DNA from 4 places in the Streptomyces sp. NBC_00887 genome. Region 1 is predicted to be linked to each of the others. Evidence: riboswitches for the same ligand, from Rfam matches in the RefSeq annotation. Region 1 holds a riboswitch; each other region holds the start of a gene.
What was found. A riboswitch is a leader RNA that binds a small molecule or an ion and turns the genes downstream of it on or off. The one in region 1 is predicted to bind cyclic di-AMP.
Positions count from the first base shown of each region.

Region 2: it holds a riboswitch for cyclic di-AMP, as region 1 does, so the genes downstream of both, OG844_RS04935 (C40 family peptidase) here and OG844_RS17930 (transglycosylase SLT domain-containing protein) in region 1, are expected to answer to the same signal.
Region 3: it holds a riboswitch for cyclic di-AMP, as region 1 does, so the genes downstream of both, OG844_RS30590 (transglycosylase family protein) here and OG844_RS17930 (transglycosylase SLT domain-containing protein) in region 1, are expected to answer to the same signal.
Region 4: it holds a riboswitch for cyclic di-AMP, as region 1 does, so the genes downstream of both, OG844_RS25785 (M23 family metallopeptidase) here and OG844_RS17930 (transglycosylase SLT domain-containing protein) in region 1, are expected to answer to the same signal.

Region 1 covers NZ_CP108788.1:3,944,515-3,947,929, forward strand. Annotated here, with positions in the region: gene OG844_RS17930 (transglycosylase SLT domain-containing protein) at 75-932, opposite strand; cyclic di-AMP (ydaO/yuaA leader) riboswitch at 937-1,121, opposite strand; gene OG844_RS17935 (hypothetical protein) at 1,478-1,714, shown strand; gene OG844_RS17940 (flavodoxin family protein) at 1,797-2,249, opposite strand; gene OG844_RS17945 (hypothetical protein) at 2,242-2,634, shown strand; gene OG844_RS17950 (thioesterase II family protein) at 2,744-3,415, shown strand, end outside.
Region 2 covers NZ_CP108788.1:1,092,463-1,095,877, reverse strand. Annotated here, with positions in the region: gene OG844_RS04945 (LysR family transcriptional regulator) at 1-558, opposite strand, end outside; gene OG844_RS04940 (LysE family translocator) at 631-1,269, shown strand; gene OG844_RS04935 (C40 family peptidase) at 1,338-1,808, opposite strand; cyclic di-AMP (ydaO/yuaA leader) riboswitch at 1,811-1,984, opposite strand; gene OG844_RS04930 (haloalkane dehalogenase) at 2,465-3,337, opposite strand; gene OG844_RS04925 (pyridoxamine 5'-phosphate oxidase family protein) at 3,370-3,415, opposite strand, start outside.
Region 3 covers NZ_CP108788.1:6,681,559-6,684,973, reverse strand. Annotated here, with positions in the region: gene eno (phosphopyruvate hydratase) at 1-324, opposite strand, end outside; gene OG844_RS30590 (transglycosylase family protein) at 665-1,354, opposite strand; cyclic di-AMP (ydaO/yuaA leader) riboswitch at 1,355-1,525, opposite strand; gene OG844_RS30585 (transglycosylase family protein) at 1,815-2,765, opposite strand; gene OG844_RS30580 (cytochrome P450) at 2,871-3,415, opposite strand, start outside.
Region 4 covers NZ_CP108788.1:5,646,259-5,649,673, reverse strand. Annotated here, with positions in the region: gene OG844_RS25795 (MerR family transcriptional regulator) at 1-422, shown strand, start outside; gene OG844_RS25790 (PP2C family protein-serine/threonine phosphatase) at 553-1,710, shown strand; cyclic di-AMP (ydaO/yuaA leader) riboswitch at 1,945-2,097, shown strand; gene OG844_RS25785 (M23 family metallopeptidase) at 2,109-3,146, shown strand; gene OG844_RS25780 (aldo/keto reductase) at 3,361-3,415, shown strand, end outside.

The DNA of each region.
Region 1 (3,415 bases):
CACGGACGGGTGGTGCGGATTCGTCCGAACCCGCACCACCCGTCGATCGTGCTCAGCTGTCACACAGCCGTGTGTCAGTAGGCCCCGAAGACGTTGTCGATCGAGCCGTACCGGTCTGCGGCGTAGTTGCACGCTGCGGTGATGTTGGCGACCGGGTCATAGCTGTCGGTCGACGTACCGGGCACGTGGTAGGCCTCGAAGGTCGGGTCGATGACCTGCAGCAGGCCCTTGGACGGGATGCCCGCGGCGGCGTTCGAGTCCCAGTTGTTGATGGCGAGCGGGTTGCCCGAGGACTCACGCATGATGTTGCGGTGGATGCCGTCGTAGCTGCCGGGGATGCCGTGCTCGGCCATGACCGCCAGCGACTCCTTGATCCAGCCGTCGAGGTCGTTCGTGTACGTGGCCGGCTGGGCCGCGGGAGCGGCGGCGGGCGCGCCCTGCGCGGCGAGCTTCGTGCTCGTGCGCTCCGAACGGTCGGCGCGGTCGGCGCTCTTCTCGGCGCGGTCCGAGGCGCCGGAGGCCTTGGGTTCGGCCTTACCCGACTTCGCAGCCTTGTTCTCGGCCTTGGCGCCGATGGTCAGCTTCAGACCGGGGCGAATCAGATCGGGGTTGTCGCCGACAGCCGCGCGATTGTCCTTGTACAGCTCCTGCCAGCCACCGCTCACGGAATGTCCGCGTGCGATCTTGGCGAGGGAGTCACCCAAGATCACGGAATAGGTGACGGGTGCGGACTTCTTGGCCGCAATTCCCTTTGCGGACACAGCAGTCGACGTCGACGCCTTTTCGATGGCGACCGGCTGGGCCGGTGCTGCGAAGGCGCCGGTCGCACCGATCACGGGGAGGGCCAGAGCGGCTCCGCCCGTGCTCACGGCGATGATGCCGCGGGTCAGTGAACTGGTCCTGGAACGACGGTGCTTACCCTTTGCGGGCATGGTGAATTCCTCTCCGTCGCCTGCGAAGTGAGCTGTCGGGTTCGGGCTGGAGATGCCCGGCCGCATGCGAATGCGACTTCACCCCGAGCCGATCCGGATACCGGATCGGCGCTTACCTGGGTCCCCCGCTCCTGCCGTACGTGAGTGGTCGGGTTACCGGACGGCGGCAGGATTCGGCGTTCCATCCGGAGTGAGGGTGACCGTAGGCGAGAAATAGCGAAAGGAACAAGCCCCGAATTGGTGATCACAATTCATTCGCAAGATCGATCGATGGAAATTCGTGTAATCGACCCCACACGGCGAAGCCAACTTTCTTGGCGCACAAGGGGACCGGCCGACGGCTGTCGACGTCGTCGGCGTGACAGGTGACGCTGGTCACTGAGTCCGATAAGGGCGATTTGCTCTGTGCCGAAAGATCACAGGCCGCACGATATGGGGCCTTATGAATGACGGGATCAATCCCAAGAATCGACTAAATCAGGCAAACAGCTCATTGACGTCACATCTGCGCATACCGCGGCCGTCCGTGTGGAACCGATCCACGCATGACCGACAGCGCGAGCCCCAGCACCTGGAACCCGCCGATCACCGTCCTGGCCGTACAGCCGGGAGATCCGCCCTTCCGCCTCGTGGAGATCGACGGAGAGATCGTCGGCAGGGCGACGGCGATGACCGACGTGCTCGTCATCGCCAACGCGGCCGGAATCACCGTCCATGACCTCGACGACCCCGCCACGGTGCGATGGGTGGGCGGCGACAAGCTCACCTGGCGGCCACGCTGAGCAGCGGACGGTACGTCCTGCCCGGCAGAACGTGACCCGGAGCTCGCCGCCGGGCCGAACAGCGCCCGGGAGGCGCGCCGCCTCAGCCCATCAGCCCGGCGGCGACGGTCGCACCCAGTTCCCAGCACGCCTCGATGTCGGCCTTGCCCGGCTCGCCCGTGACTTTCACGGCGTCGGCCGTACGGCGCCATCCCAGGCCGGTCGTGATCGACTCCATGGCCCGCAGGGCGCCGGTGACGTCGCTGCCGCCGTGCACGTAGTAGCCGAAGGGCCGGCCGCGCGTCGCGTCCAGGCACGGGTAGTAGACCTGGTCGAAGAAGTGCTTGAGGGCGCCGGACATGTAGCCGAGGTTCGCCGGGGTCCCGAGGAGGTAGCCGTCGGCGGCGAGTACGTCGGAAGCGGTGGCGGAGAGCGCCGCGCGCCGTTCGACCCTGACCCCTTCGATCTCCTCCGTGGTCGCACCGGAGACGACGGCTTCGAACAGCGCCTGACAGTTCGGCGAGGGCGTGTGATGCACGATCAGCAGAGTGGCCACACCCAGGACCCTGCCGCCCGGAACCGCCGACTGCAAGCGAGGCACGCGCCGGCGGTGTGCACGGCTCGTCTGCGCGGCGTCCGGAGTCGCCCCGCAGGAGGCGGGTACCGCCTCGGCGTTGGCCTGCACGTCCCAGCAGATCGGCGGCGCCGCAGGCCTCGCGCTGCTCGTCGCGCTGGCGACCGCCGGCCTGCCCGGGGACGCCCCGGCCATCGTGGACGTCGCCGACGGTCTGCGCACCGCGATGTGGGTCGGCGGTGCGGCCTCGATCATCGGGGGCCTTCTCGCCTTCACTCCCGGGAAGCCGGGGACTCCCGGACCCCGGCCCGCCGTCGAGGCGCCGAGTCCGGCGATCGACGAGGTCGGGGCGCGCAGCAGCGGCTGATGGGCCTGCCCCCGACGGTTCATGGCCGGAGCCTCCCCCGGCGCCGGCCATGAACCCTTATCCTGTTCTGCCACCACCAGCACGCCCCGCCCCCCGACTTGGTGACCTCATGTCTCAGCAGCACACACATGACGACTCCTGGATACGGCGCTTCGCGCCCACCGCGCAGAGCACGGCCCAGCTCGTCTGCTTTCCGCACGCGGGAGGGTCGGCGGGGTACTTCCGCCTCCTGGCCCACGCCCTCGCACCCGGGATCGACACACTGGCCATCCAGTACCCAGGGCGTCAGGACCGGCACGGGGAGCCGCTCCTCGACAGCGTGAAGGGGCTGGCCGACGCCGCCTTCGCCGTCCTGCGCCACCGGCTCGACCCCCCCTTCGCCTTCTTCGGCCACAGCCTGGGTGCAGTCGTCGCCTTCGAGGTGGCCCGCCGGTTCGAGCAGCAGACATCGCACGGACCGGTACGGCTCTTCGCCTCCTCCCGCCGGGCGCCGTCGATCGCACGCAAAGGGACGATCCATCTCCGTGACGACGACGGCCTGGTCGCGGAGATCGTGCGGCTCGGCGGCACGGACCGGTCCGTGCTGGACGACCCCGAAATGCGGGAGCTGATCCTGCCGGTCGTGCGGGCCGACTACCGCGCGGTCGAGACGTACACGGCCCCGCCCGGAGCCCGGCTCACCTGCCCCGTCTCCGTGTTCGCGGGCGCATCCGACCCGGTGACCTCGGCCGCGGACGTGACGGCCTGGGAGGCGCACACCACGAAGGGCACCGACACGCAG
Region 2 (3,415 bases), 2.9 Mb from region 1:
GCTGCCCTCGGACAGCGCCTGCCCCACGGCTGTGATCAGTACGAGCTCCTCGACCAGCAGAGGCTCGGCGTACACCCCGGAGGGCAGCGGATCGGCGACAGCCGGTTCGTACGCATGGGTCAGCGCCAGATCCACGTCGCCCGCGGCCACGGCTGCGACCCCGCCGGGCGGCTCGTAGTCCGTCACGGTGAGTTCCACGTCCGGGTGGGCGCGGCGGAACGCACTGAGCACCGGCGGCAGCAGATGAATACCGGCCGTGGTGAAGGTGCCGACCCGCAGCCGCCCTCCCGACAGCCCCGCGAGCCGGGCCAGCTCGTGCCGCGCCTGGTCCATCTCGTCCAGGACCCGTCGGGCACGCCCGGCCAGTAGCTCACCGGCAGCCGTCAGGCGGGCCCCGCGATGGTGGCGCACCAGCAGCGCGGCCCCGGACTCCCGCTCCAGTTTCGCGAGCTGCTGGGAGAGGGCGGGCGCGGTGTAGCCGAGCCTCGCGGCCGCCTTCGTGATCGAACCGGCCTCGGCGACCGCCACCAGTGCGGCCAGCCGCGTCGGATCGTACATAAAGCATTCCTTTTGGCAGACCCAGAAGATTGCAAGTACACGCTAAAGGGCCGGCCGGGTCAGGGTGTACCCATGGACGCACAACTTCTCGCCTTCGTCCCGGTCGCCGCGGGAATGGTCGCCCTGCCCGGCGCGGACTTCACCGTGGTCGTACGCAACGCCCTCGCCTCGCGCCGGTCAGGGATGGCTGCGGCGGTGGGTGTCGCCGGGGGGCTGCTCGTGCACACCGCGCTGGCCGTCGCCGGACTCGCGGCGGTGCTGGTGGCGGTGCCCGTCCTGTTCCGCACCGTGCAGCTGCTCGGTGGCGCCTATGTGCTCCACCTGGGGGTGAGCGCCCTGTACGCGGTCCGGCGGCGGGCGGTTGCGGGCGCCTCCGCACCGGATGAGGCGCCCGCAACCGAACGGGGGCCGGTACGGGCACTGCGCCAGGGCTTCCTGACCAACGCCCTGAACCCGAAGGCGCCTGTGCTCTTCCTCAGCCTGCTGCCCCAGTTCGTCCCCGAGGGGCAGCCGCCGCTTCCCAGAACCCTGCTGCTGGCGGCCGTGGTCGTGGTGCTGGCCCTCCTCTGGTTCCCGGCCGTGGCCCTGCTGGTGGACCGCCTCGGCCGTTGGCTGCGCCGGCCGCGTACCGCCCGCGCGATCGAGGGCGGCAGCGGCGCGGCGCTCACCGCGCTGGGGCTCGTGCTGGTGACCGGGCCCCTGCTGCACTGACTCGGCAGGACCGGCCTCCTGCGGGGCTGGCAGGGACGGCCGGCGGCGGTGTCAGCCGGGGGCAGCCGTCAGCGGACCCGCCCGTACCAGATGCTCTTCGACCAGATCCGTTCCAGCCGGACCACCGCCCCGGTCTTCGGCGAGTGCCAGATCTTGCCGCCGCCGGCGTAGATGCCCACGTGGTAGACGCTCCGGCCCGCGTGGAAGAAGACCAGGTCGCCGCGCCGCCGTTGCGACGAGGAGATGTGGCGGGTCTTGTTGTACTGCTGCTGGGCCGTGCGGGGGAGCTTCTTGCCCGCCTTCTTGAACGCGTAGAGCGTGAGGCCCGAACAGTCGAAGCGGTGGGGGCCGCTGGCGCCGTGCCTGTAGGGCGCTCCCTTCTTCGAGGCGGCGATGTCGAGCGCCCTCGTCGAGTGGGTAGCGGCCCCGGCCTCGTTGACGAGGCCGGGGGCGAGCATGGTGGTACCTACAGCGAATGTGAGAACCGAGGCCGTACCGACCCGGGCGAAAAGAGACGGGACATGAACCTGCGCAGTCATGCGCAACCCTTCGTCAGCCGCCTGTGAAGGATGACCTGTCGGGTTCGGGCTGGCGAAGTTGCCCGGCCGCACTTGGCGGCTTCACCCCGAGGGTCGAAGGGATATCCCGTCGACCCGTTGTGCTCGGGTCCTCCACTCCTGCCGATCCACTTCTGTCGACCAGGCATCCGGACAGCGGCAGGACTCGGCGTCCGCCCGGACCGCCCCGTCGCGGTGGCGGGGGCTTGTCGTCTCAGGGATCTTTACTCACGGGCTGCCGGATTTCCGCGGTGAAGGTTGTTTTGTGAGAGTCATCACGACTGATCCGTTCGGGTGGACGGGGCGGGACCGAAGCTGAGGCGACGCTGTGTGACCGGCCTCGTACCAGCAGCGGAACGGTGAATTCCACTCAGTGTCCGCGCGCACTGCGCAAGTTGAGCTGTCCCCCGTGAGGGGGATGGTCTACGCCGAACGGGTGAGTAAAATTGATCTGCGCATCGGGCGTGTCCGGCTTCGGGGGCATCGGTGCAGCCGTTGACGGAACTGTTCGAAGATCTGGCGGCTCGGGGCAGCCGAGGGTTCCGTAGCCCGGGTGTTCGACGGTGGCGGTGAGCGAGGCGCGTGCACCCCTCGGCGGGAGACGGGCCGGTGACCGTCCTTCCGCAATTCGAGGACGTCTACGGGCGTGCCAGCCCGTGGCGGTCGGCCCAGACGTTGATCGCCCCGGCCAGGTCCGCGGGGCGGTCCTCCGGGGAGTGGTGGCCGGCCGGCCCGTGGCGGGAGACCTCCAGACCCGCGATGTTCTCCTCGCACCAGGCGACTGCCCCCTGGTCGGTCATCGCGCCCGGACCGGGATCGAACGAGGCGAGCAGCTTGGGGACTTCGGGACTGGCGGCCAGCCAGGCGTCGTAGCGTTCGATGCGGGCCACGACGTCGGCGGGTTCGGAGTCCAGCGGCATCATGCGCGTCCACGCCAGGATCGGGCGGCGGCTGTGCGGGGTCGGGAAGGGGCGGCGGTAGACCTCGAGATCGGCCGGATCCAGTGGGGTGGCGAGCGTGCCCGGGAGCCCGTCGATGAACAGCGACTTCTCCAGGATCATCTCCTCGCCCACCCCCGGGGTGCGCAGAAGAGTAAACAACTCCCTTCCGGCCGACGGGAATTCGTCGCCGACCAGCGGTTTGATGATCGCCTCGGTGAAGGCGAGGCCACGCACGCTGTCCGGGAGGCGGGCTGCGCGGTCGAAGGCGAGCGCTCCGCCCCAGTCATGGCCGACGAGGACAGCCTCGGCAAGGCCGAGGGCGTCGAACCAGGCGTCGAGGTAGCGGGCGTGGTCGTCGAAGGAATAGGCGAGGTCGGGCTTGCCGGAGTCGCCCATGCCGATGAGGTCGGGGGCCAGGAGACGGCGGCCGGGCGCGGCCACGCCCGGCAGGACGTTCCGCCACAGGTGCGAGGAGGTGGGGTTGCCGTGGAGGAAGACGAACGGCAGGCCGTCGGGGTCGCCGGACTCGCGGTAGTGAAGGGCGGAATCGAGGACGGGAAGGGTGGGCATCGCGGTGTCACTTCGCTTTCTGTGCGGGAGATTCAGAGATTGAGGCTCTGGACGCGGTCGACGGCCATCTCGACGACG
Region 3 (3,415 bases), 2.7 Mb from region 1:
GGCGCCGAGGGAGCCCTTGTTCTCGGTGGCGTCGAGGTCGAACATCGCCTGGTCGATGAGGCGCTGCTCGGTGGCGTCGTAACCGACGAGCTCCGGGCCGATCTGCTCGATGACGGCGAGGACGGCCTTCTCGACACCCTTGCCGTGGTAGCGGTTGGGGTCACCGTCGCGAAGCTCAATGGCCTCGAACGCACCGGTGGAGGCGCCGGACGGAACGGCAGCACGTCCCGTGCTGCCGTCGTCGAGGCCAACCTCGACCTCGACCGTGGGGTTGCCCCGGGAGTCGAGGATTTCCCTGGCTACGACGACGTCGATGGACGGCACGAGGCATCTCCTTCTGGGATATGACGCTGGTTGTGCAGGGTCACTGTGGCCTTGCGCCCCGAGCCTAACCGGCTCGGCCCCCTGCATCGGCCGACCGCCCGTCCCCTGGGACGAAAAAGGACCCAAGGGCCTGCATTCCGGGCAAAGGTCCAGAAATCTACTGACCAGTAACCACAAGAGTTGAACGATCCCGTCCGCGGTGCGCCCCTGCGGCACACCGCGGAAACGACCCCGGCCCGGCGCACACGGGGGTGAGTGCGCCGGGCCGGGAGGGAACGCGTCGGGTGCCGCCGGACACCCTCCCGCGGCCCTGAAGCCTTCGGGGAGGAGAGACCCGGGACTACTTCAGGTGGAGCTGCTGACCCGGGAAGATCAGGTCGGCGTCCTCGACGATGTCGTCGTTGAGCTTGAACAGCTTCTGCCAGCCGCCCTTGACCTTCTTCGCGTCGGCGATCGTGCTCAGGGTGTCGCCTGCCTTCACCTTGTACTCGCCGTCACCCTTCTTGACCTTGTCGCCGGTCGGGGTCGTGACGGTCTTCGACGCCTCGGGGGCGGTGCGCTTCTCGCTGCGCGTGGTGGGCTGCTCGGCCTTGCGCTCCGGCTGGGCGGCCTTGTCGGCGCCCGTCGCGGAGGCGTCGACACCCGGGTCCACACCGTCGTCGGTCAGGCCGCCGGCGCCGGCGCAGGCCCAGGCGCCCGGGCCCTGCAGGTCGAGGAGCTTCTCGGCTGCGGTGATCTGCTGGGCCTTGCTGGCCAGGTCGGCGCGGGCGGCGAACTGCGTACCGCCGGCGGCTGCCCAGCTGGACTGCGAGAACTGCAGACCGCCGTAGTAGCCGTTGCCCGTGTTGATGGACCAGTTGCCACCGGACTCGCACTGCGCGACGGCGTCCCACGTGGCGACGGAGGCGGCGGAGGCACCGGTCGCGCCCATCAGCGGGACGGCGACCGCGGCACCGGTGACGCCGGCCAGGGTGGCGATACGGACGGCCTTGGACGGGCGACGGTGCTTGCCCTTGCTCGAAAGCAGCATGGTTCTCCTCACCGACGCCTACGAGGTGAGCTGTCGGGTTCGGGCCTGTGAGTTGCCCGGTCGCTCGCACTGGCAAGCGACTTCACCCCGAGCCGGCCCTCGCCCGTCTTCCGACGGCCGGGTCCGGCACTTACCTGGGTCCCCCGCTCCTGCCTACGGCGCTTTACGCGTCGATCCCTTCGACCGACGGCAGGATTCGGCGTGACGGTCGAAGGTGCCCGCGGTGCGAGCGGTTCCGACCGTAGACATAGGCAACCCCCACATTCAAAGATGGACATCACGGACAATCAGCCCTTACCCGCACCAGGTGAAGGATCGTTTTCGCAGGTCGGAGGCATCGCCGGCGAACCGGGCGGGCAAGAAGCGTGAGTTGACGCAAAGAGACCCATGTCTCACTTAGACATAAGTGGACATAGGCCTCTGAACTGCCCCCGGATTTGGGGTGTTTTCCCGAATTGGATCAGTTGCCGGCAGCGGCTTCCGCACCGGCCCCGGCGGTCTTCTCGTCCGCCTGTGCGCCCAGGTCGAGGTTCTGTCCGGGAAGGATCAGGTCCGGGTCGGAGCCCAGCTCGTCCTTGTTGGCCTCGTAGAGCGCCGTCCAGCCGCCGGGCAGTTCCTGCGCGTCCGCGATCGCCCAGAGGTTGTCGCCCGTGCGGACGGTGTAGGTGCCGTCGCCGCCGTCGCGCGCGTCGGCGTCACCGCGCGACGCGTGCCGGCCGGACTCGCGCCCGTCCGTCGAGCCCGTTCCGGCGCTCGCCTCCGGGGCCGGGGTGCCGCGGTGCTTGCCGCCCGGCGCTCCCGTCGAGCCGTCAGAGGTCTCGGACGTCTCGGGCGAGGGGAAGGAGTCAGGCTTGTCGGATCCGGTCGACTTGTCGGCTTTGCCGGTTTCGCCACCGCGGTTGTCCGTGTTCCTGTTCCCGCTCGCGTTGCCCGACGCATCGGACGAGGGGGTGGCCGACGCGTCGTCGGACGGGGTCGCTGTGTCCGACGGCTCGGTGGTCGGCTCACTGCCCGGGTCGACACCCGGGAGCGTGTTGTCGAGCGCGAGCCCGGAGATCACCGCGCAGCTGGCCCACGCCGTCACCCCCTGGTCGTCGAGCACCTTCTCCGCCACGGATATCTGCTGCGAGCGGCTGGCCAGGTCGGCGCGGGGCGCGAACGCCGTGCCGCCGTATTCCGACCAGGTGTCCTGCGAGAGCTGCAGGCCGCCGTAGTAGCCGTTGCCGAGGTCGGCGCTCCACATGCCACCGCTCTCGCACTCGGCGACCCGGTCCCAGGTCGAGGCGTCGGCTGCGTGCGCACCGGTCGCGCCGAGCAGCGGGATGGCGATGGCCGACCCTGTGACGCCTGCGGCGACGACGATGGCGGGTGCCTGCCGAGGGCGACGGTGTCTGCCGTTCGCGGAGCCCATGGGATTGCCTTCCGTGTGACTGACGTGTGACTGGTGAGTCGAACGGTGAACCTAGCCGCACTCGAACGTGTGTCACAAGTCGATGCAGCGGAGATCACGTGAAAGTCACAGAGTTGACAGAGTGTCACTTTTTTCGGCGCGGTGTCCGGGATCGAACTCCACGGGAAGAGTGCGCAGTCCGCGCATGATGAGCCCGCCCCGCCATCGCAAATCGGTAGGTTCCGCAGCGAGCCGCAGGTCGGGGAGGCGTCGCAGCAGCGTCGCCAACGCCGCCTGGCCCTCCAGCCGGGCCAGCGGTGCCCCCAGGCAGTAGTGGATGCCGTGCCCGTACCCGAGGTGCTGATTGTCACTCCGAGCGAGATCCAGCGTGTCCGCATCGCGGAATCGCTCCGGGTCCCGGTCGGCGGCGGCCAGCACCACGAGAACGGGGTCCCCGGCCTCGATGCGCTGCCCGCCCAGCGTCACGGGTTCGGTGGCGTACCGCCAGGTGGCGAGCTCCACCGGACCGTCGTACCGCAGCAACTCCTCGATCCCCGTGGCCAGCAGCGCCGTCTCCCCGGCCTCGATCGAGCGCTGGAGCAGCTCGCGCTGTTCCGGGTTGCGCAGCAGGGCGTAGGTGCCGTTGCCGATGAGGTTGACCGTGGTCTCGA
Region 4 (3,415 bases), 1.7 Mb from region 1:
AGGGAAGAGAACTCATGGCCGAAGAAGTGTTCGACGGCTTCGATCACACGGTGTACGAGCAGGAGGTCACCGAGCGCTGGGGGCGGGACGCGTACGAGAAGGGCGACCGGTGGTGGCGTTCGCTCAGCCGGGCGGAGCGCGACAGTTTCCAGGCCGCGCACGAGGCCATCGCCCGTGACTACGGGCAGGCCAGGGCGGCGGGCATGGACCCGTCCGACGAGCCGGTGCAGGACATCGCGCGGCGGCACTGCGAGTGGCTGTCGGTGACCACGCCCGCCACCCGGTCGTACGTGATCGGGCTCGGGGACATGTACGTCGCCGATCCCCGCTTCGGGAAGAACTACGATCGGTACGGAGACGGCACCGCCGTCTTCGTACGGGATGCACTGACGATCTACGCGCAGCGCAAGCTCTCCGACTGACCATGGGGGCGCGGCGCTCGGCGCTCCTCCCTTTGGCCGACGACGAGTCGCCTCACGGCGCGGCTCCGGCCAGCCTGGGTGGAGCGCGGTACCGTCCGCAGCCGTGGGCGGACCGGGCAGGAGTGCACAGGTGGGGAAGCGGGAGAGGTGGCGCGGCGGAGCTGCTGGAGGTGCCCGCACCCGGCAGTTCGTACGTCTGCTGCCCGCACTGATGATCGCGGCCGGGGTGGTCTTCGACCTCAATACGCCGCCCGAGGTCAGTGCGATCCCCCTGTTCGCGGCGGCCCCGCTGATCGCCGCGCCGTTCTTCTCGCTGGCGAGCACGATCCGTACGGCCGCGGCCGCGATCCTGACGGTCCTGGCCATCCGGTTGTACGACGACACGATCTCGGACGTCGCCCCGGTCACCGAGCTGTTCACCCTGGTCACCGTTTCCGTGCTCGCCCTCGTGATCAACGGCGTCGTCCGGCGCAGCAACGAGCAGCTGGCCTCGGCCCGGGTCATCGCGGAGACCGCGATGCGCGCGGTGCTCCCGACGCCGGACGAGCGGATCGGCGGGCTGCTGGTCGCGGCGCGGTACGAGGCGGCGCAGGCGGACGAGTTCGTCGGCGGTGACCTGTTCGCCGTCGCGGACACCCCGCACGGGGTGCGGCTGGTCGTCGGGGACGTACGGGGCAAGGGGCTGGCCGCCGTGGAGGCGGTGGCCGTGGTGATCGGGGCGTTCCGGGAGGCCGCCGAGCAGGAGCTGTCGCTGGAGGGTGTGGCGCAGCGGCTGGAGAGGGCGCTGGCGCGGGAAGGGACCCAACGCGGCGGGCTCGACTCCATGGAGGGGTTCGTCACCGCGGTGCTCGCCGAGATCCCGGCGGGTTCGGGCAGGTTGCGGATCGTCAACCGTGGTCACCCCGAACCGATCCTGCTGCACGCGGACGGGGCGCTCGAGGTGCTCGCGCCGACCGTGCCCGCGCTGCCGATCGGGATGGACCTGGGGGTGTGGCCGGACCGGTCGGACGAGTGGGAGCTGCCTGCCGGGGCGACGCTCCTGGTGTTCACGGACGGTCTCTCCGAGGCGCGGGACGCCGACGGGGTCTTCTACGACCCGGCGGCCCGGCTGCGCGGCCGGATCTTCCCCGGGCCCGACGAACTGCTCTCGGCGCTCACCGACGACGTGCGGCTGCACACGGGGGGCCGCGCCGTGGACGACATGGCGCTGCTCGCGGTCGGCCGGCCCGCGCGGGGGCAGCCGGAGCGGCGGACGACTGTGAAGATCGTGGGGCGGGGCGATGGATGAGTCGTTGCCACGGTGCGTAGTCGAAGGACACCGCTCCGCATAACATGTGACGCAACGTCAGAAACTGGTGCTCCGACGGGGAATACTCAACTCGCCCGTTTCGGACCGTTAATCCCCTGAAAGTCCATGTCGAAGCTGTGAATGATCAACGGGAACAGCTTGGAATCGGACCCGGGTGTCTATTAACGTTCGATAACGCAGCGCGGTTGTCCCAGTCGTCGCAAGAGGCGGCACCGTGCGCGAGCGCCGAATTCCGCAAGGAAACCGGGGAACCACCTACATGGGGTGAATCGGACACCTGTGTCTCGTGAGAGGCAGAGGGGCCCGTAGGAGACCTTCCTGCTCCGAACCCGTCAGCTAACCCGGTAGGCGAGAAGGAAGGAAAGGAGTGCGCCCACGTGGCGTCCAATCAGCCTGCCCCCGAGGCCCCGTCACCCTTCAGGTCCGACACCGTCGGTGACGAGGACAGGACGTGGGAGGAATGGAACCCCACCGAGGAGTCCATCCGTCCCGTACGCGGCAGGCACCGTGTAGCCAAGCAGCGCGGCCTCGCCCGTAGCTCCACCGTCCTCGGTGTCGGCGTCATCGCGGCCGTCGGCGCGGGTGGCATGGCCACTGCGCAGAGCAAGCCGCCGGTCTCCATTTCTCTTCCCGATTCCATCGCGGACAATCTCCCCGACGCCAAGTCCCTGCCCGGTGTGAGCGCGTTCATGTCGGACGACTCGGCGGACAACGGCACGGTCGCCGTGGCCTCCCCGCTCACCACGGCCGGCATCACGGCCGCCGAGGCCGAGCAGGGCACGAGCAACGCCGGTGAGGCGCTGCGCGCCCGCATCCTCCAGCAGGCCGAGCAGCAGCAGGCCGGAGCCGAGGCCGAGGCCAAGGCCGCCGAGGAGAAGGCAGCAGCCGAAGCGGCCGCAGCCGCAGCCGCGAAGCAGCAGAGCGAGGCCGAGGCGAAGGCCGCCGCCGAGAAGAAGGCCGCGGAGCTCGCGGCGAAGAAGAAGGCAGAGGCCGAGCGCCTCGCCAAGCTCGCCGCCAGTTACGCGCTCCCGACCTCCTCGTACACGATCACCTCGACCTTCGGCCAGGCCGGTTCGATGTGGTCCTCCGGCTACCACACCGGTCTCGACTTCGCGGCGCCGACGGGCACCCCGATCAAGGCCGTGCACAGCGGCACGGTGAAGTCGGCGGGCTGGTCGGGTTCGTACGGGTACCACACCGTCATCGAGCTGGACGACGGTACGGAGGTCTCGTACAGCCACCAGTCCTCGATGGACGTCACCGCCGGCCAGCGGGTCACCACCGGTGAGACCATCGGCCGCGTCGGCGCCACCGGCAATGTGACGGGCCCTCACCTCCACCTGGAGGTCCACACCGCGGACGGCTCGGGCATCGACCCGATGAGCTGGCTGCGCAGCAAGGGTCTCTCGATCTGAGTTCTCCCGGTCCGAGGGCTCCGCGGTGTGTCCGCCGAGCCCTCGCCGGTTCTCCGCCGAGCGTTCGCGCGGGCGGACGGCCCATCCGAACCCCGTCGGACGGCCCACCTGAACTCCGGCGGCCCTGGCGCTCCCCCCGACGTCAGGGCTGCCGGTCTGCCCGTGGTCCGCATCCATCGGAATAGTCGCCTGAGCGGACTGGTTTGTTCCAGGTATGACTTCACTCCGCACACTCGGTTCCTCGAGCCTCCAGATCTTCCCGCTCGCAC